3 regions of the Rahnella variigena genome follow, and region 3 is predicted to be linked to each of the others. Evidence: predicted binding sites of a transcription regulator. Region 3 holds the regulator's gene; each other region holds the start of a gene.
What was found. Region 3 encodes LexA, which represses DNA repair genes until DNA is damaged. Its sites were predicted from a motif close to TNCTGTATGTACATACAGNA; they were not measured.
Positions count from the first base shown of each region.

Region 1: CKQ54_RS17215 (DNA translocase FtsK 4TM domain-containing protein) is a predicted target of LexA. The motif match lies at 1,569-1,588, and genes of this name have one in related genera.
Region 2: dinG (ATP-dependent DNA helicase DinG) is a predicted target of LexA. The motif match lies at 4,466-4,485, and genes of this name have one in related genera.

Region 1 is NZ_NSDJ01000001.1:3,729,599-3,736,573, reverse strand. It holds gene trxB (thioredoxin-disulfide reductase) at 1-305, opposite strand, end outside; gene lrp (leucine-responsive transcriptional regulator Lrp) at 1,038-1,532, shown strand; gene CKQ54_RS17215 (DNA translocase FtsK 4TM domain-containing protein) at 1,653-5,177, shown strand; gene lolA (outer membrane lipoprotein periplasmic chaperone LolA) at 5,460-6,071, shown strand; gene CKQ54_RS17205 (replication-associated recombination protein A) at 6,079-6,975, shown strand, end outside.
Region 2 is NZ_NSDJ01000001.1:3,845,486-3,852,460, forward strand. It holds gene CKQ54_RS17700 (M3 family metallopeptidase) at 1-407, opposite strand, end outside; gene CKQ54_RS17705 (zinc ribbon domain-containing protein YjdM) at 520-861, opposite strand; gene ybiB (DNA-binding protein YbiB) at 1,184-2,146, opposite strand; gene dinG (ATP-dependent DNA helicase DinG) at 2,191-4,365, opposite strand; gene CKQ54_RS17720 (porin) at 4,686-5,795, shown strand; gene CKQ54_RS17725 (5'-nucleotidase, lipoprotein e(P4) family) at 6,009-6,815, shown strand.
Region 3 is NZ_NSDJ01000001.1:1,097,907-1,104,881, forward strand. It holds gene plsB (glycerol-3-phosphate 1-O-acyltransferase PlsB) at 1-1,134, opposite strand, end outside; gene CKQ54_RS05075 (diacylglycerol kinase) at 1,265-1,633, shown strand; gene lexA (transcriptional repressor LexA) at 1,753-2,361, shown strand; gene dinF (MATE family efflux transporter DinF) at 2,660-4,024, shown strand; gene CKQ54_RS05090 (CsbD family protein) at 4,216-4,425, shown strand; gene zur (zinc uptake transcriptional repressor Zur) at 4,629-5,138, opposite strand; gene dusA (tRNA dihydrouridine(20/20a) synthase DusA) at 5,406-6,413, shown strand; gene pspG (envelope stress response protein PspG) at 6,606-6,842, shown strand.

The sequences.
Region 1 (6,975 bases), 2.6 Mb from region 3:
CCGCTGTCGCCGGTGAGGCGGAACGGACGGTTCTGCAAATCGACTTTGTTAATGTGGTCGAAAATAATCTCAGTATTAAATTTGGTCGCATGTTCATGCATACGTTCCATCAGGCCCGGACCGGTCAGACCTTCCGGATCGCCCGGCCAGTTTTCGACTTCGGTGGTTGTGGTCAGCTGACCGCCTTTTTCAACACCGGTAATCAACACCGGATTAAGGTTGGCGCGTGCTGCATAAACTGCTGCGGTATAACCCGCCGGACCAGAACCTAAAATCAATAATTTACTGTGTTTAACCGTACTCATGCGTAATTCATCTCCGCGGTAGCGACAAGCGATAGACCGATTGTAGGGAAAACGGCGCAGTAAAAAAAGCAAACTCAGATGTTGTTAACGATTTGTCTGATAGTTTTTACAGAGAAACACGGGTAAAAAGGTTTCCTTTGCTGATTATCAGACACTTAACTGTTTGATGAACAGCGTGAAAAACAACGGCGGTGATGTCAGTCGCTGTGAATGTTGTTTAACAGAGTGCGGTCTTTTAGTCACAATTCACGGCAGGTTGTGGGGTTTTGGCTGAATTATTTCGCGCACTGAGTTGTTATTGTCCAAAGAGAAAAGACAGCTAAAAAGGGGGGATCAGCTTTTCAGGTTGGCACGTTCTTCTGATTTTGCTTCTTTTACTTTGACAATCCGCTGTGCATTTGCGAAAACATCAGGGGAAGAAGAAATTAACTGCCTGTCTGTGACTTGAATTTATGCAATTGGCTGCTACCGGACCCGTTCTGGTCTTGCTTTTTTGCGTTTTTGTTGCAGCAGGGTTTAGTGAATCAGGTTGGCTGTATGCAATCTATTAATTTCGCAGGGTTATTTCTTTTGAGTATCCGTTTTACGGTCGTGTTCCTTTTGACAGGGGATCAACGCGGCTTTGGGATGCGTAAACCTTAATAATCGGGTCTTCGCTTGGGACAACCCTTAGACATTGAAGTTGGCTGGGGTATGGCAGGTGCAGGGAAGGACAGCAGAGAGACAATAATAATGGTAGACAACAAAAAACGTCCGGGAAAAGATCTCGACCGTATTGACCGTAACATCCTCAACGAATTGCAAAAGGATGGCCGGATTTCAAACGTCGAGCTTTCCAAACGTGTGGGATTATCTCCAACTCCATGTCTGGAGCGCGTTCGTCGTCTGGAACGTCAGGGCTTCATCAATGGTTATACCGCATTGCTTAACCCGCATTATCTGGATGCCTCGTTGCTGGTGTTTGTTGAGATTACCCTCAACCGTGGCGCGCCGGATGTGTTTGAGCAATTTAACGCGGCAGTACAAAAACTCGAAGATATTCAGGAGTGTCACTTGGTTTCAGGGGACTTCGACTATTTGTTGAAAACCCGCGTACCTGACATGTCCGCCTACCGTAAGCTGTTAGGTGAGACATTACTTCGTCTTCCAGGTGTTAACGACACCCGAACCTATGTGGTCATGGAAGAAGTAAAACAGACAAATCGCCTGGTCATCAAAACCCGGTAATTGTTCAGGTGCAAAACCTTGTAATTTTAGCTACACTCCTGTGTATCTATACAGCTATGGCGCCGGGGACTCTCGGCGCTGTTGCTTTTTCTCAGTTCACAGGAACCTGGAGAGCCTTTCTTGAGCCAGGAATATACAGAAGATAAAGAAGTTACCCTTAAAAAGCTGAGCAATGGTCGCCGTCTTCTGGAGGCTTTGCTGGTGGTGGTAGCGATTTTTGCTGCTTATTTAATGGCGGCATTGGTGAGTTTTAACCCCTCTGATCCAAGCTGGTCTCAGACCGCATGGCATGGGCCAATTCATAACTGGGGCGGTGGTGTGGGAGCCTGGATGGCTGACACGCTGTTCTTCATCTTTGGCGTATTTGGTTACGCTATTCCCCCTATTATTCTGTGCCTCTGCTGGGCGGCGTTTCGTCAGCGGGATAAACAGGATTTCGTCGATTATTTTGCCCTTTCGCTGCGCCTTATCGGGACGCTGGCGCTCATTGTCACGTCTTGTGGTCTGGCATCAGTCAATATTGATGACCTTTACTACTTCGCTTCCGGTGGTGTCATCGGCAGTTTGTTGAGTACAGCGATGACGCCGTATTTCAACAATGTGGGTGCGACGCTGGTGTTGTTATGTGTGTGGGCAGCCGGACTGACACTGTTTACCGGCTGGTCATGGCTGACCATTGCCGAGAAAATTGGCGGTGCCGTGCTCGGCGTCACCAATATCGTGACCAACCGTTCCCGTCGTGACGATGATTATGACTACGACGAGCACGACGATCCGTTACTCGAAGACGACGAAGCCAAACCGGTAGCTAAAGTTGCTCCTGCCGTCGCAGGTGCAGCGGCAACAGCAGCGATCCCTGCGGCTGCCGCAGTGACTGCTGATACCGATGACGATGACGTCCTGTTCTCTGCGCCTTCAGTTAATGAGCATCCAGCAGCACCAGCACCTTCTGCTCCTGTTTCTTCTGCTGTTCCTGAAACAGCCGCAGCAGTCGCTGAAGCGGCTTCGGTCGTGACACCAGCGCCAGCAGCTGATCCTTATGCTGCAGAACCGCCGGTGGCTGAGATTTCACCTTATCCGTCTACGCCGGTTTCAACCGCGCCGCCGCTCTATAATTTCGAAATTACGGAAGAAACGCCGGTGCCGCGCCATCCGCAGCCGGTACAGCAATCACCTTCTCCTGCGCCGGTTGAGCGCAATCAGGAAGATGGCCCGAGTCTCGGGAACTGGCAAACAGCCGTTGAACCCAGTCGTTCACCGTTTGATTTCAGTTCGCCGGTACCCGATGCCGCGCAGGCCGCCAGCGTTGCCGCTACGGCTGCACTTGCTACGGGTCTGGCTCAGGCAGGGCAGTCTGCGGCATCTTCTGCAACCAATACCTTTATGCCTGCTTTCAGCGCTGTGAGTGATGAAAATCCGCAGGTGAAAAAAGGGTTTGGCCCAGAACTGCCGCGTCCAAATCCGGTGCGTATTCCAACGCGTCGCGAGCTGGCATCGTACGGTATTAAATTGCCGTCTCAGCGTATGGCCGAACAACAGGAAAACGCGCAAGCTGTGGCCCAGCAAAATACCGGGCAGGAAACCTGGCATAACGATCCCCTGGCTCAGGCCGACGAGGAAGCCCGGCAGGAAGCCGCATTGCAGCAGGCGTTTGCCGAACAGCAGCAAGAGCGTTACGGCGATGCGGTGACTGAAAGTGAACCGGACGCTGAAGCCGCCTTGCAGGAAGCTGAATTACGCAATGCTTTCGCTGCGCGAGAGCAGGCGCGTTATCAGCAAGAAGTCGAGCCGCAAAGCGGTCTGGTTCAGCATCATCATTCGCAAAATAATCAGGAAGAAATTTCCCATTCTCCTGCCGATGATTTTGCTGCTGCCGCGATGAAACTCAGTCAGCACGATGCTTTCAGCTTCTCGCCAATGGCTGATCTGGTGGACGATACGCCGTCTGAGCCATTGTTCACGTTGTCAGCGCAAGCGGAAGAAGAACCGCAACCTGCCGCGTTTGCTCAGCAACCTTATCAGCGCGCTGCGGCTTCGGAACCGGTTCAACATGCGCAGGAATATGAAGCGCCACGTCAGTCATCGCCATCGGCGCAGCCTGACATGGACAGCCTGATCCACCCGTTCCTTATGCGTAATGAACAGCCGCTGGTGAAACCGACTACGCCGCTGCCATCACTGGATTTGCTGACATCGCCTCCGGCGGAAGCAGAACCTGTGGACGAGTTCGCTCTGGAACAGATGGGTAACCTTATCGAAGCCCGCCTGAATGATTACCGCATCAAAGCAGACGTCGTCGGCAAATTACCGGGTCCGGTCATTACACGTTTCGAACTGGATCTGGCGCCGGGCGTTAAAGCCGCGCGTATTTCTAACCTTTCGCGTGACCTTGCACGTTCATTGTCTGCCGTTGCGGTGCGTGTCGTGGAAGTTATTCCCGGCAAGCCTTATGTCGGCCTGGAATTGCCAAACAAGAAACGTCAGACCGTTTATCTGCGGGAAGTGCTGGACTGTGCGAAATTTAAAGAAAGTACGTCTCCGCTGACGATTGTGCTGGGTAAAGATATTTCGGGTGAGCCGGTTATCGCCGATTTGGCGAAAATGCCTCACTTGCTGGTGGCCGGTACGACCGGTTCCGGTAAGTCTGTCGGCGTTAACGCCATGATCCTGAGTATGCTTTACAAATCCAAGCCGGAAGATGTGCGCTTCATTATGATCGACCCGAAAATGCTCGAGTTGTCGGTATATGAAGGCATTCCGCATTTGCTGACTGAAGTCGTCACCGATATGAAAGATGCAGCCAATGCGCTGCGCTGGTGTGTCGGCGAGATGGAACGTCGCTATAAACTGATGTCGGCGCTGGGTGTACGTAACCTTGCGGGCTATAACGAACGAATTCTGGAAGCGGAAGCGATGGGACGTCCAATTCCTGATCCATTCTGGAAGCCGGGTGATGGCATGGCTGCTGAGCCGCCATACCTGCAAAAAGAACCGTTTATCGTGGTGATGGTCGATGAGTTTGCCGATCTGATGATGACCGTCGGTAAAAAGGTAGAAGAACTTATCGCGCGTCTGGCCCAGAAAGCCCGTGCCGCAGGTATTCACCTGGTTCTGGCGACGCAGCGACCTTCTGTCGATGTGATCACCGGTCTGATTAAAGCGAACATCCCGACCCGTATTGCCTTTACGGTGTCGAGTAAAATCGACTCCCGTACCATTCTGGATCAGGGCGGTGCTGAATCCCTGTTAGGAATGGGGGACATGTTGTACATGGCGCCAAACTCCTCGATTCCGGTGCGTGTTCACGGTGCGTTCGTCCGTGACCAGGAAGTTCATGCGGTAGTTCAGGACTGGAAAGCCCGCGGTCGTCCGAAATACATCGAAAGCATTGTTTCCGGTGGTGACGATGGTGAAGGTGGCGGTTTAGGTCTGGACGGTGATGAAGAGCTTGATGCTCTGTTTGATCAGGCTGTGGCATTCGTCGTCGACAAACGTCGTGCATCAATTTCAGGCGTTCAGCGTCAGTTCCGTATTGGTTACAACCGCGCGGCACGTATCGTTGAACAAATGGAAGCGCAGGGCATTGTCAGTACGCCGGGTCATAACGGCAACCGTGAAGTACTGGCACCGCCATCGCATGAGTAAATCCTTCCAAAATTAATATCCAAAGTAATTCGGGCTGGTTCAAGGCGGCAACTGACCGAACCCCGGGAGCTTAGCTTACTAAGTGACCGGGGTGATAGAAGGCAGCCAACGCAGAGGCAGTTCGAATGATGAAGGATATTTGCAAAGATGCGTAAAACACATGTTTTTCAGATGATTGAGCTACCACCGGAGCGCTGCCTCGGATAGAGTTCGCACCATACGTCTTTTGCCTGTGTAAAAGGCATCGTCTGAAGTTTATGGATTTCTGAGGTAAGTATAAGAATGAAAAAATTGTTAATGGTAGGGTGTTTACTGACCGCATTTACCTCCGCTTCCGTATTAGCGGACGCCAGCAGTGATCTCAAATCCCGTCTGGGCAAACTCAATACTTTCCACGCCAGCTTCACTCAGACTGTCACAAGCGATGATGGTGCAGCCGTCCAGCAGGGCGAAGGTCAGCTTTGGGTCAAACGTCCGAACCTGTTTAACTGGCATATGACGACGCCAGATGAAAGCATTCTGGTTTCTGACGGCAAAACCTTGTGGTTCTACAACCCGTTCGTTGAGCAGGTCACGGCGACCTGGCTGAAAAACGCGACCGGCAATACGCCGTTCATGCTGATCACCCGTAACGACAGCAGCGACTGGGCTAAATACAACGTGAAGCAGAAAGGCGATGATTTTGAATTAACGCCAAAAGCTTCTACGGGCAATCTGAAGCAATTCGCAATCACAGTCACGCCGACCGGCACCATCAAAAGTTTTACTGCGGTTGAGCAGGACGGCCAAAAAAGTGCTTATACCCTGAAGGGTGAGCAAAATGCGGCTGTAGATGATGCTAAATTTAAATTTACTCCACCTAAGGGTGTGACGGTGGATGACCAGCGTCAGTGAGGTTAGTTTGAGTAATCTGTCACTCGATTTTTCCCAAAACGAATTCCAGCCACTGGCCGCCCGTATGCGGCCAGTAACCCTTGCAGAATATATCGGGCAGCAGCATCTGTTAGCGCCGGGCAAACCTCTGCCGCGGGCGATTGAAGCAGGGCAGCTGCATTCGATGATTTTATGGGGGCCACCGGGTACCGGGAAAACGACGCTGGCAGAACTGATTGGCCGCTATGCTAATGCCGATGTTGAGCGTATTTCGGCGGTCACATCAGGCGTAAAAGATATCCGTGAAGCGATTGAACGTGCCCGGCAGAATCGTGATGCCGGGCGGCGAACGATCTTGTTCGTTGATGAGGTCCATCGTTTCAACAAAAGTCAGCAGGATGCTTTCCTGCCGCACATAGAAGACGGCACCATAACGTTCATTGGTGCGACGACTGAAAACCCTTCGTTCGAACTCAATTCCGCATTGCTTTCCCGCGCACGTGTTTATCTGCTCAAATCACTGACAGCGGAAGATATTGAGAAAGTGATCGATCAGGCACTGACCAACGCTGAGCGCGGTTATGCCAATGAAAAAATCCGTGTCCCGCCAGAAACCCGCCGCATGCTTTCCGAACTGGTGAATGGTGACGCGCGCCGTGCTTTGAACAGTATTGAGATGATGGCCGATATGGCCGAAATTGACGCCAAAGGTTACCGGACGTTAACGCCAGAATTGCTCACGGAAATAGCCGGTGAGCGCAGCGCGCGTTTCGATAATAAAGGCGACCGTTTTTACGATTTAATCTCTGCGTTGCATAAATCAGTCCGTGGCTCCTCGCCTGATGCCGCACTTTACTGGTATGCCAGAATCATCACTGCCGGCGGCGATCCGCTGTATGTGGCGCGCCGTTTGCTGGCGATTGCC
Region 2 (6,975 bases), 2.7 Mb from region 3:
CTGACGCGCTCGCCTTTGCTGTTGATGTGGGTCATGCGGTACTGCTTACGCTTACCAAACAGCACGGATTCGGCCTGAATGATTTCATCCATCAGCGCCTGGGCTTTGGGATCTTCAATCACATTACAGTCGAAGAAACTCAGCCAGCCGCGCAGACCGTGGAGCAGCGCATCACGCTCGTCGCTGGCACTGTGTTTTTCCAGACTGGCGATGGCGTCACGAATTTCCTGCGGACGGGAAGGTTCAGCGATAAAGCGTTTGTAAGCAGTTTCGGCAGCGGAGAAAGCGTCGGAGACATTTTCATCACCGGTGCCCATGTAGTTTTGCCAGAACAAGTTTTCTTTGTTCTGATGCACGTTGAGGTAATCGCGATTGAGGGCGTTAAAATAGTCCTGAGCCTGTTTCATGTAATCTTCTCTGCTGAATGTTAAAGAGATTTTACATTGAGTGTATGTTCGCAAAGCGGTTATGTCGATATGGCAAAACCGCTTTTGAATGTCAGGCAGGATTGTGCGGAAATCAGTTTTTCTTCACGAACTCGGATTTGAGTTTCATCTGACCAAACCCGTCAATTTTGCAGTCGATATTGTGATCGCCTTCAACCAGACGGATACCCTTCACTTTGGTCCCGATTTTCAGCATCGAAGAACTGCCTTTCACTTTCAGGTCTTTGATTACGGTGACAGAATCGCCATCCGCCAGCAGGTTACCGTTGGCATCGACCACTTTCAGCACGTCATCTTCCGCGCTGTTTTCACCGTTCATTGACCAGACATGTCCACATTCAGGACAGTTAAGCATTTCACCGTCCTGCCAGGTGAATTCGGACTGACACGTAGGGCAAGCCGGCAACGTTTCCATATTTAAATCTCCATAAAACTTTATAAAAAAAACGAATGAAATCAGTAAATAGATTTCGTAGTTCCTTTATTTTAGCCTTTAACCACACATTTGAACAGGGTAAGGGAGATTTTGGGGAGATGAGACAGGTATATGGAGTGAATTTCTCGATGATAAATATGGTTTTTTAAGCTCCCTCCCCTGCGAAGGAGAGGGTTGGGGTGGGGTATTAAAGAAAAACTAAAAATTTTGAAGTATGCATTGACTATAGTTTTGACCTTAATACCCCCTCCCCGCCTCCCCCTTCGCAGGGGGAGGAGCTAACTGAGCTCATTCCCAGCTTTTAAAAAATCTGATCCACAATCATTTTGGCCTCAGCCATATCGCCACACACTTCTGCTGCCACCAGACAACATGCCAGCTGATTCAGAATCGCCTGCGGGACAGCGCGTTCGCCCTTCAGGCATTCCTGAATGTAGTTAACGGTGGCGTCGACGTCTTTGGTCGACGGCACATCGGCGGCAAAAATCTCTTCTTTTTCTGCCAGCACACTCAGTTCACCACCGGCGATAAAGTGCGTCTGCGGGAAACGTGACGGATTGGCATACACTTCCCCTTCCGTTCCTTGCGTCAGCAATGCACGGCCATCAATCTGGCGGAAAAACGAGGAGACGCGCTGAATATATTCGGGATGAGAAACGCTGGATAAACGCAACGCATCCTGCCCGATGAAAGGCGTGATGAGTTTCGCCAGCGTATGGCTGCTGTTACGCACGCCCATCTGCCAGCGCAGCGCCAGTTGCTTTTCAATCGGCGCGCACAGGACAGAAACCGGCACAAAGACCGGGCCGTTTCCGGCATCAAGCTGCTGCTGCGCCTGTTGCTGGTTTTGAGCAGCGTCGATACCTGATGCGCGGAAAATCTCCGCGCTGGTGATGCGGGTAGGATCTTCATCCACGCCATGCACTACCACCGGCAAACCCAGACGGCTGAGCAGCATCGCCAGCAACGGCGTGAGATTCGCCTGTTTGCGCGCGCCGTTGTAGGTCGGAATGACCACCGGCAGCGGACGATTTACCGGTGCCTGCAGGCGCATAACGCGCTCTTCCATCGCCGCATAAAACCCGAGCATCTCTTCTTCCGCTTCGCCTTTGATACGAAACGCAATGAGCAACGCACCCAGCTGTAAATCCGGCACTTCACCGGCCAAAATTTCGCGGTACAACGCAAGCGACTGCTCACGATCCAAATCACGGGCATGATTTTTTCCACGCCCCACTTCTTTGATGAGTTTGGTGTAATCCATCGTAGCGTTACCTTCTCTGTGTAATGACTTTTCTTGAGGAAAAATTATCGCCGGCGGGCGCGACGGCGAACCGGATCTTTCTTCGCTGTTTTCAGGATATCAGGGCGTTTCACCGAACCGGGCGCTGGCATTTCACGCTGTTCAATGGGAAACACCGGTAATGCCGCGAGCAGGCGCGAACCGTAGCTTTTGGTCAGCAGACGCTTGTCATAAATCACGATTTCGCCGGTACATTCATGGCTGCGGATCAGACGCCCGACCTGCTGGATCAGGTTGAATGACGCACTCGGTAAACTCTGCACTTCAAACGGATAGCGCTTCAGCGTTTTCAGCCACTCGCCTTCGGTCAGGATCACCGGACTGTCGATCGGCGGAAACGCAATTTTATGGATGTGCACCTGCGTCAGCAATTCACCTTTCAGATCCAGCCCTTCGGCGAAAGATTGCAGGCCGATCAGCACGCTGGTCGTGCCCGCGGCGACGCGCTTGCGGTGCTCCTCGACCAGCCGGTAACGGGGCTGATCGCCCTGCACCAGCAGCATCAGGCGTAAATCCGGCAGCAAAGAAACAAATTGCTGCAACGCACGGTTACTGGCGAACAACACCAGCTGGCCGGTGTGCTGCCCTTTTGCCAGTTCTGCGCGGAAGAAATCGGCCATTTCCTGCAAATGCGCGGCTTCATTCGCCATCAGCGGCTCCAGCGTCATTTGCGGGATCACCAGTTTACCCTGCGTGACATGACTGAACGGCGAATCCAGGCTGACGAAAAGGTCGCCGGCTTTTTCCGTCAGGCCGGTCATTTCCTGCAAGCGGGAGAAACTGTTCAGCGAGCGCAGCGTCGCAGAGGTAATCACCACATGCGGTACTTTGCGCCACAGCATTTTTTCCAGCTGTTCGCTGACGCGGATCCCCGCGCAATGGAAGACCAGATGCGTCTGGTTATCGAAATAAGTCCGCGTCACCCATTTGCCAATCGGCGCATTGGACGCTTTATCCAGCGCCGCCAGCCGCCACAGTTTGCTCATGGTTTCGAGATAGCCCTGCATCCGGCTCATGTGCAAAATCGCGCGATGCAGACGCATAATGTCGTGTTTGCCGGTCTTCTCGCTGAGGTCATTCACCATGTATTCCGCCAGACTGCGCAAACCATCGGTGAGTTTAAACAGGCGGCTGCACTGCTCTGTCAGCTCCGGCGGCAATAGTCCCAGCTCGAAACGGTATTCGGCTTCCGGCTCATCCGGGGGTAAATACTGTCCCACGGTCTGTTCAATCGACAGCAGCAGTTCGCGCATTTCGGCGCAGTGATTATGCAGACGCTCGGCGTTGGTCAGCGGCGGCGGATTCTTCGGCGTAAACAGCGCCAGACATTGTTCAATCTGACGGACAAAATTATCGAGTTGCAGGTTGTTCCACATCGCGGTGATTTCCGCGTCAACTTCCAGCGCATCGCGGGCCACTTCCGGCAGATGATGTCCTTCGTCGAGCACCAGCAGCAGGTCTTTTGCCGGTGGCAGCACGGATTCGGATTCCAGCGCCGCCATCACCAGCGCGTGGTTGGTCACTACTACATCTGCGCTTTCAATTTCTTTGCGCGCCACAAAATACGGGCATTCGCGAAAGTAATGACAGTTACGACTGAGGCAGTTGGCTTTATCTGTGCTGATTTTGATCCACAGCGGATCGTCGATGGTCTTCTGGTAGTGATCGCGTAATCCATCCCACTCGTAGCGTGACAGCGCGGTTTCCAGCGTTTTACACAGTTTCTGTTCTTCGCCGCTGGAAGGTGCCAGTTCATCACCAAGAAATAATCCCAGATCGCCCTGCGCGTTTTCATTGCTCATCGCCGCCAGATTTCGCGGACACACGTAACGCCCGCGACCAAAAGCGCCGGTAAATTTCAGATCCGGAATGATTTTTTTCAGCAGCGGTAAATCTTTGCTGAAAATCTGATCCTGCAACGCCACGTTTGCCGTGCTGACAATCAGCGGTTTTTCTTCCTCACGGCTGACAGCAATGCCGGGAATGAGATAGGACAAGGTTTTCCCGACGCCGGTCGGCGCCTCGATGGCCAGATGCCGTGCAGAATCCCCCGAGAACGCTTTAGCCACCTCAGCAATCATCTGACGTTGCGGAGCGCGGGAAATGAAATCCGGGATTTGCTGTTGCAGGGCTTTGTACCACTGGCTTATCTGATTTTTTACTGCGGGGGAAAGCGCCATGCATCTCTTTTTTGTTGGAAGTGAGACAGGAATGTCCCGGCTATTGTCCCACAGACCGGCTTCTGGCGCAGCCCGAAATCGCGGTTAAGGGCATTTCCTGTGGTGTAAATTTATGCAGAAAAAAAGGAGGACGTGTAAAAAAGAAAAAGTTCATTTCTGACTGTCATAAATTGATCACAAATATACGGTAAAAAACTCTCGCTGAGAAAAATCCGAGTCCATACGGAATGCACAGCAAAAATGATGATTAGCGTCTTTCCACAAGACTTCATATAAAGCTTTTATGAAAAGCTTTTAATAAAGAATGCAGGGTAAAATTCATGAAACGTAATATTCTGGCACTTTTAATTCCTGGTTTATTGATTGCATCAGGCGCACACGCAGCGGAAGTTTATAATAAAGACGGCAATAAACTGGACCTGTACGGAAAAGTGAAAGGTCTGCATTATTTCTCTGATGCTCCCGGCAGTGATGGCGACCAGAGTTACGTGCGTTTCGGTTTTAAAGGCCAGACCCAAATTAATGACCTGATCACCGGCTACGGCCAGTGGGAATACAACGTCATGGCTAACCATGCTGAATCTGACAGCAAAACGCCAAGCACCACCGGCACCAAAACACGTCTGGGCTTTGCCGGTCTGAAATTTGGTCAATACGGTTCCTTCGACTATGGCCGTAACTACGGCGCACTGTACGACGTTGAAGCCTGGACCGATATGTTCCCTGAATTTGGCGGCGACGGTTACACCAAAGCTGACCGCTTCATGACTGGCCGTACCAACGGCGTGGCCACGTACCGTAACCGCGGCTTCTTCGGCCTGGTTGATGGTCTGAACGTAGCTGTTCAGTATCAGGGCAAAAATGAAAATGACGGTCGTGGCAGCAGCACAGCCAACGGCGACGGCTATTCACTGTCTACCACTTACGCACTGGGTGATACCGGCGTGAGCTTCGGCGGCGCATATGCGTCTTCTGACCGCACCACGGCGCAGAGTAATTCCGCTTACGGCAAAGGCGATAAAGCTGACGCATGGACTGGCGGTATGAAATATGACGACAATGGCGTTTATTTAGCCGCCATGTATGCTGAAACCCGTAATATGCTGGCTATTACCGTACCAGGCGGAATTGCAGGCGCACCGGCAGGAAGTGGTTTTGCAAATAAAACCCAGACCTTCGAAGCCGTTGCACAATATCAGTTTGAAAATGGCCTGCGTCCTTCACTGGGTTATGTTCAGACTAAAGCAAAAGATATTGAAAACATCGGTGATGCAGACCTGGTTAAATATGTTGACGTAGCAGCAACCTATTATTTCAACAAAAACATGTCTGCCTATGTTGATTATAAAATCAACCAGCTGTCCGATGATAACAACCTGGCTCTGAACAACGACGACATTACTGCCGTTGGTCTGGTCTATCAGTTCTGATAATTAGTTCTAAAAACAGGCGCTTTACCACCTCATTATTATTCTCTGTCTTGACATTCTTCGGCCGGACTCACCCTCCGGCCTTTTTTATTTGTGTTATTTTTCGGCACACCTCGCGTAAATCGCCATTTAGGCTTCCACACCCCGCTGAATCTGCTACAGTTTTAACGATTTTGATGAATGCGAATCTTTCTTAACAAGCAGGGATAACCCATGAATAAAATTTCGCTTTGCACCACCAGTGCTTTAATCATGCTGGCCCTCAGCGGCTGCGCGCAGCAAAAAACGGACGCCCAACAGAAACTGAACGATCAGTCGGTGATGGCGCTGAACTGGTTCCAGCAATCCGGCGAATATCAGGCGCTGGCGTATCAGGCATTTAACACGGCGAAAATGGCGTTTGATAACGCACAACCGCTGGCCGGACAGAAGAAAGCCGTCGTCGTCGATCTCGACGAAACGATGCTCGATAACAGCGCGTACAGTGCGTGGCAGGTGAAAGCGAATAAGCCATTCGACAGCAAAACCTGGTCCCAGTGGACAGCAGCGCGTCAGGCTACCGCCGTGCCCGGCGCGGTGGAATTTGCCAACTATGTCAACACGCACGGCGGCACGATGTTCTACGTGTCTAACCGTAAAACCAGCGAATATGCCGCGACGCTCGACAACATGAACCGCCTGGGCTTTACCGGCGCCAATGAAAAAACCATGCTGTTAAGTTCAGACACGTCGAACAAACAAGCGCGTTTCGACTCGATTAAAGCCGCGGGTTATCACGTGGTGATTTACATCGGCGACAACCTGAATGACTTTGGTTCTGCGACCTATCATCAGGGTAATGAACAACGCCGTGCCTTTGTGAATCAGAATCATCAGCACTTCGGCACACAATATATCGTGCTGCCAAATCCGCTTTACGGCGACTGGGAAAGTGGTCTGGCGAAGGATTACAACAAGCTGACACCTGAGCAGAAATTGAATGCGCGGGAGCAGAATCTGAAGGCGTGGAGTGGGAAGTAGGCCCGTTGCGGTATGCTCCTCCCCCTGCGAAGGGGGAGGTTGGGAGGGGGTTTTAGACTGTAAATCAATGGCCTGAGCGGAAACGTCACCCAACGTTTTTGCGTTAATACCCCACCCCGGCCCTCCCCTTCGCAGGGGAGGGAGCGGATCGGTGAACGCC
Region 3 (6,975 bases):
ATAACCGCGGCTGAACAACTCACCCAGATATTCGCGGAAAACGGTGGAATAAAGCTTGTTGCCTTTAAAGGTACGACGGATGAAGAACGCACCCAGACGACGGAAAATCGGGCCAGCCGGCCAAAAATTCAGGTTGATACCGGCAGCGATATGCGGCGGCACCAGCCCCTGGTGATAGAGCACGTAAGACAGCAGCAGGTAATCCATATGGCTGCGGTGGCAGGGCACATACACAATTTCCTGACCATCGAGCGCCAGCTGACGGACACGCTCAGCATTGTTGACGTTGATGCCTTTATACAAGCGATTCCACGTCCAGCTCAGCACGCGGTCTGACAGACGCACGGCCTCATAAGAGAAGTTCGCCGCGATTTCTTCCATCAGCGCGATAGCATTCTGCTGGGCTTTTTCGTGGGAAATTTTCTTGCTGCGGGCTTCGTCTTCGATCGCTTTTTCGATGGCTTTGGAAGCCAGCAATTTATTGAATAAATCCTGACGCGCCGGAAGACGCGGGCCGACCGCTGCCAGACGCTGGCGGGAGAAATGCATACGCGCCACGCGTGCCAGTTTCTGAGCGATGGTTTTGTCGGTGCCGTGCTCTGTCGCCATATAGCGCAGGGAAACGGTATTGGAGAAACGGACAAAACTGTCACGTCCGAGCCACAGCACGGCAAAGAATTTCTGGATGCCATTCAGTACGCGCAGATGCGGCGTATCATCCTGACCTTCACGGCCCGGCGCACGACCAAACATCACGGAAACCGGCAGCATCTGGATGTCTAAATCCGGATTGTTGCGGTGCAAATCCAGATAGTCGTGGAACAGCTTTACGGATTCCTGCTTCGGCGTGTAATACGAGAACACGCGCGGGCCTTCAGCAATGAAAACATGGCTTGGCAGCAGCGTTCCGTCGATTTCCAGCGGAATAAGGGGATCGGGCAGATTCTCTGCCAGACATTGCGCACGCAACGTCAGCAAGTCTGCTTTGGAGTTGTAAGGCAATACGTACAAAATCGGGCGCGTCGGGTCCAAATGCAACTCGGTAACCGGATCTGAAGGTATGACCTTGCTCTTTACCAGCAATGAGAGTGGTAAATTCAATAATGTGTAATAAAGTCTACGCCAACCTGACATAAAAACGTGAAGCCTCTTGTTAGCCATTTCGCCGCAAGGATACCAGAAAGATCCGTGGAGATCTGTGGTCATATAAAAGCTAAAATACGGCACACTTTTAAGGACAACCCTTCAAGGATCAGTACCCGAAATGGCGAACCAAGTCACTGGATTTACCCGAATTTATAAAGCGGCCGGATATTCCTGGAAAGGATTGAAAGCCGCATGGCAGAACGAAGCGGCTTTTCGCCAGGAAGCCAGCGTGGCTATCCCGTTAATTTTGTTATCTTTCTGGCTCGATGTCAGCACGGTTGAACGCATTTTACTTGTAAGCTCCGTGATGCTGGTCTGCGTCACCGAGTTGCTCAACAGTGCGGTGGAATGCGCGATTGACCGTATCGGCTCTGAGTTTCACGTGCTCTCAGGGCGGGCAAAAGATATCGGTTCTGCTGCCGTACTTCTGACCATCATATTGGCGATTTTTGTCTGGGTCAGTATCTTTTGGCCGCGATGGTTCTGATCTGGAATCTGTATTCCAGGAATCACCGTTATGCCCTGTTTTTATTCAATCTTAGGTTTTCATTGACCGTTTAGCTGTATATACTCACAGCAAGACTGTATAAACAACCAGGGGGCGGAATGAAAGCTTTAACGACCAGACAACAAGAGGTCTACGACCTTATTCGCGATCATATCTCCACCACCGGTATGCCACCGACTCGCGCAGAGATTGCATCGCGTCTGGGTTTCCGTTCTCCCAATGCGGCGGAAGAACACCTGAAAGCGCTGGCACGTAAAGGCGTTATCGAGATTGTCTCCGGTGCATCTCGTGGTATCCGTCTGCTGATGGAAGAAGAAGAAGGTTTACCGCTGATCGGCCGCGTTGCCGCCGGTGAACCGTTGCTGGCACAGCAACATATCGAAGGGCATTATCAGGTTGATCCGGCGATGTTCAAGCCGAGCGCCGATTTCCTGCTGCGCGTCAGCGGGATGTCGATGCGTGACATTGGTATCCTCGACGGCGATTTGCTGGCCGTGCATAAAACGCAGGACGTGCGTAACGGCCAGGTTGTCGTGGCGCGTATCGACGATGAAGTCACCGTGAAACGCCTGAAAAAGCAGGGCAGCGTGGTGCAGTTATTGCCTGAGAACAGCGAATTCCAGCCGATCGTGGTGGATTTGCGCGAACAGAATTTCAGTATTGAAGGGCTAGCCGTAGGCGTCATCCGTAACGGCAACTGGATCTGACCTTCGTACTTCGAGCTGCAGACGCGTTGGCTGCGTGCGTTCACCCGAATCACTGACTCATATCAGCTCATCGGGATTCTCTTACTTGCCGCCTTCCTGTAACTCGAATTACTCGGTCAGAAATTGCTGAGTCAGCAATTGCTGTTTCAGATAGAGAAAACTAAAACTAATTGAATATGGATGGCGGCCGCCTCTGGCATCCATGTGAATTCAAAGAGAAATGCGTTTCTCTCATCATCGCCCCTTTCGGGGCGATGTCATTTTGGGCATAACCTGAACCTCCGGCATGAGATTCTCTATGCAACATCATTCCCTGCGACAATCATTTAAAAACACCTTTCTAAGCCCCGCAGATAAAGCACTCTGGACGCTGGCGTTACCGATGATTTTTTCCAATATCACGGTGCCTCTTCTTGGTCTGGTGGATACCGCAGTGATCGGTCATCTCGACAGTGCCGATTATCTCGGTGGTGTGGCGGTTGGTTCGATGGTCACGACTTTCCTCTTCATGATGCTGCTGTTTTTGCGCATGAGCACCACCGGCATGACCGCACAGGCGCTGGGCGCAAAAGACAATCAGTTGCTGGCACGTGCTTTTGTGCAGCCCTTTTTGCTGGCGGTGCTGGCCGGTGTCATCATCCTGTTATTTCGCCATCCGCTGATGGAGCTGGCGTTTCATGTCGTGGGTGGCAGTCAGTCGGTGCTGGAACAGGCGAGGCTGTTTATCGAAATCCGCTGGTACAGTGCGCCTGCTTCTCTGGCGAATCTGGTGATCCTCGGCTGGTTGCTGGGCATCCAGTATATTCGCGGGCCGGTGATTTTGCTGATCGCGGGAAATCTGCTGAATATTATTCTGGATATCTGGCTGGTAATGGGGCTGGGGCTGAACGTACGTGGTGCGGCAATGGCAACTGCCAGTGCAGAGTATTTCACGTTGTTCATCGGGCTGTATTTTGTCTGGCGTGTCATGAAACGACGCGGTATCACCGGTGCAGAAATCACCGGTGCGTGGCGCGGTAATTTGCGCCGTCTTCTCGGACTTAACCGCGACATCATGCTGCGCTCATTGCTGTTGCAGCTATGCTTTGCCTCACTGACCATACTGGGTGCGCGGCTGGGCAGCCACATTGTTGCGGTCAACGCTGTTCTGATGAACCTGCTGACCTTTACCGCATTTGCACTCGACGGCTTTGCGTATGCCATCGAAGCCCATTCCGGTGAGGCATTCGGTGCGCGCAATCGCGAAAAGCTGCTCAACGTGTGGCATGCCGCGTGCCGTCAGGCCGGACTGGTGGCGCTGGCCTTTGCGCTAATTTATGCCGTAGCCGGCGGGGCGATTATAAATGCGCTCACATCACTCCCCGAATTGCGCGAGCTGGCGGATCATTACCTCGGCTGGCAAATTGTATTGCCGCTGGTGGCGGTCTGGTGTTATCTGCTCGACGGGATGTTTATCGGTGCCACGCGCGGGCGGGATATGCGTAACAGCATGGTGGTTGCTGCGCTTGGTTACGGGCTGACGCTTATGACCTTACCGGTGCTGGGAAACCATGCGTTATGGCTGGCGCTGACCGTCTTCCTCGGCTTGCGCGGGATTTCACTGGGCTGGATATGGCGTCGTTACTGGCAGCGCGATACCTGGTTTTCTTCTCCCGGACACTGAATTGGCAGTGTTTTATCAAAGAGATAAATGTTCTTTTGCCGTTATTTCCTGCTTTGGAATAATCCTAATAATGGTTTTTATCCCTGTTCGGAGAGGATTAATCCAGATTCTCTACTAACCTTAGAAGTGTTAAGGACGGGCTGCCGGAACAAAACGCAGCTCCATAAACCCAAGGTAACAGGAGATATTTTATGAATAAGGACCAAGCCGACGGTAACTGGAAACAGTTCAAAGGGAAAGTGAAAGAAAAATGGGGCAAACTGACCGATGACGACCTGACAGTGGTTGAAGGTAAACGTGATCAGTTGGTTGGTAAGATTCAGGAGCGTTACGGCTATCAGAAAGATCAGGCCGAGAAAGAGCTCAAGGAATGGGAAACCAGCAACAAATATCACTGGTAATACGCGACTCCCCCTCGCGTGTCAGTGACGTATCCTGAGATTTAGCTGCTCCTACCCGGAACGCTTCAGGATACGGGTACACGGATGTACCCAACTTTATGTCTTCACTACTTAATGTCTTCACTTATTAGCTTTTGTACTTCACTTCTTAGCTTTTTCACATACTCAGCTTCAGTAAATCCCCGCTCAAATACCTAAATCCCTTAGCGTTTTTTCACCACAATACTGTGGTCATGATCGCAGTGCTCATGGCTGTCACAGGTTTCCACAACCTTACATTCTCCGCATAAACCGTGGGCTTCCACGACAGAATGGCGAAGCTCAAAGCCGGATTCCGTCGCCAGTTTCGCCAGACGCTCTTCAATACCGTCAGTGGTTTTTTCTGTCACCAGCCCGCATCGGTCGCAGATGAACAGCGCAGACGTGTGGCTCGGCTCTTCGAAATGGTGGCAAAGCACGTAGCTGTTAGCCGACTCAACCCGATGGATAAAGCCTTGTTCAAGCAGAAAATCCAGCGCGCGGTAAACGGTTGGCGGTTTTGCCTGTGGCTCGCTGACACGCAGCAGATCCAGCAAATCGTAGGCGCTGATGGCACCGGGTTGTTGCGCCATCAGGCGCAGTACTTCCAGCCGCTGCGGCGTAAGACGAACATTGCGCTGCTGGCAAAGTTCTTCAGCTTGCGAAAGTAATTTTTCCGGATTATTCAGGGTCATAGCAACGTTCTCTGAGCGCAGATTGGGATCGATAGGCCACATCATGCGACCATTGTTGATTTTATCATGCTTAGGCTAAAACGACGAATTATGCGCCATTCATTAAGATGTATTGCGGCGACGTTATTTCTCTGCACGATGGCGCAGGATGCCGAATCTTTGTTCTGTGGTATAATCACCGATTAACTTCTCTCTGGCGTTGCGTCAGAGAGAGCGCCACGAACCCCTTCAGCGAATGTCAGGCCGATGTCAGAAACTCAACACGCAATGCCCCAGACCACTCCGTTTTCCGCTCAGCGTTTTTCCGTTGCGCCGATGCTCGACTGGACCGATCGCCACTGTCGCCATTTTCACCGGCTGATGACCGGCCAGACGTTGCTGTACACCGAAATGGTGACTACCGGTGCCATTATTCATGGCAAAGGGGATTATCTCGGGTTTGGCGACGCTGAACATCCGGTGTCATTGCAGCTTGGCGGCAGCAATCCTGCCGATCTGGCACATTGCGCTAAACTGGCAGAAGAACGCGGTTATGACGAAATTAACCTCAACGTCGGTTGCCCGTCGGATCGCGTGCAGAACGGCATGTTTGGTGCCTGTCTGATGGGGCAGGCGTCGCTGGTAGCGGACTGCATCAAAGCCATGCGCGATGTGGTTTCAATTCCGGTGACGGTCAAAACCCGTATCGGTATTGACGATCAGGACAGCTACGAATTCCTGTGTGATTTCATCCGTCAGGTGTCTGAAAACGGCGGCTGCGATACCTTTATTATCCATGCGCGCAAAGCCTGGCTTTCCGGTCTCAGCCCGAAAGAAAACCGTGAAATCCCGCCGCTCGATTACCCGCGTGTGTATCAGCTTAAGCGTGATTTCCCGCAGCTGACGATGGCGATTAACGGCGGCATTAAAACGCTCGAAGAAGCCAAAACGCATCTGCAATTTATGGATGGCGTGATGGTCGGTCGCGAGGCTTACCAGAATCCGGGCATGTTGCTGAACGTCGATCGCGAGCTGTTTGGCTCCGACGTGCCGCTGAAAACCGGGCCGGATATTATCCGCGCGCTGTATCCGTATATCGAAGCGGAACTGAGTAAAGGCACCTATCTGGGCCACATTACCCGCCATATTCTTGGTCTGTTCCAGGGCGTGCCGGGCGCACGTCAGTTCCGTCGTCACCTGAGTGAGAACGCTCATAAAGCCGGCGCGGGCATTGATGTGGTTGAACAGGCATTGCAGATGGTCGCTCAGCAACAGGAAATGGCGGCACAGGCCTGAAAATCAGGTGAGTAAAATCACTATCTGTTAGTCAAATTTACTATCTTTTCGCAGGCCATTCGTGCCTGCGAAATATTTTCTTCTTGTAATTCAATCCATTATTTATCCCGTCACACTGGCACGTTTCTTGTAATAGCTAACGTGTGTTCTGACATCACGTCTTATTGCACATGGCTTATTAAGGAGCACCCGATGCTGGAAATTCTCTTCGTGCTTGGTTTTTTCTTTATGCTGATGCTGACCGGCATTTCGCTGCTGGGCATGATCGCTGCGCTGATCGTCGCATTCGCAGTAATGATGTTGGGTGGCTTTCTGGCGATTGTTATAAAAATGTTGCCTTGGCTGATTTTGGCCGTGGTTGCCGTGTGGATTTACCGGGCATTTATCAAACCGGATCAGCCAAAATATCGCCGCCGCCGTTTACCGTAATTTCTACTGTCGATAAGTAGTTTCTGTAACTGCATGAAATACTGGTGATTAGCGGGGGTATTTTGAGCACAAAAAAATGTAACCGTTGCAGCGATAACTTTTGCTTATGTGCTAGCGATCACAAGCTGGGTCA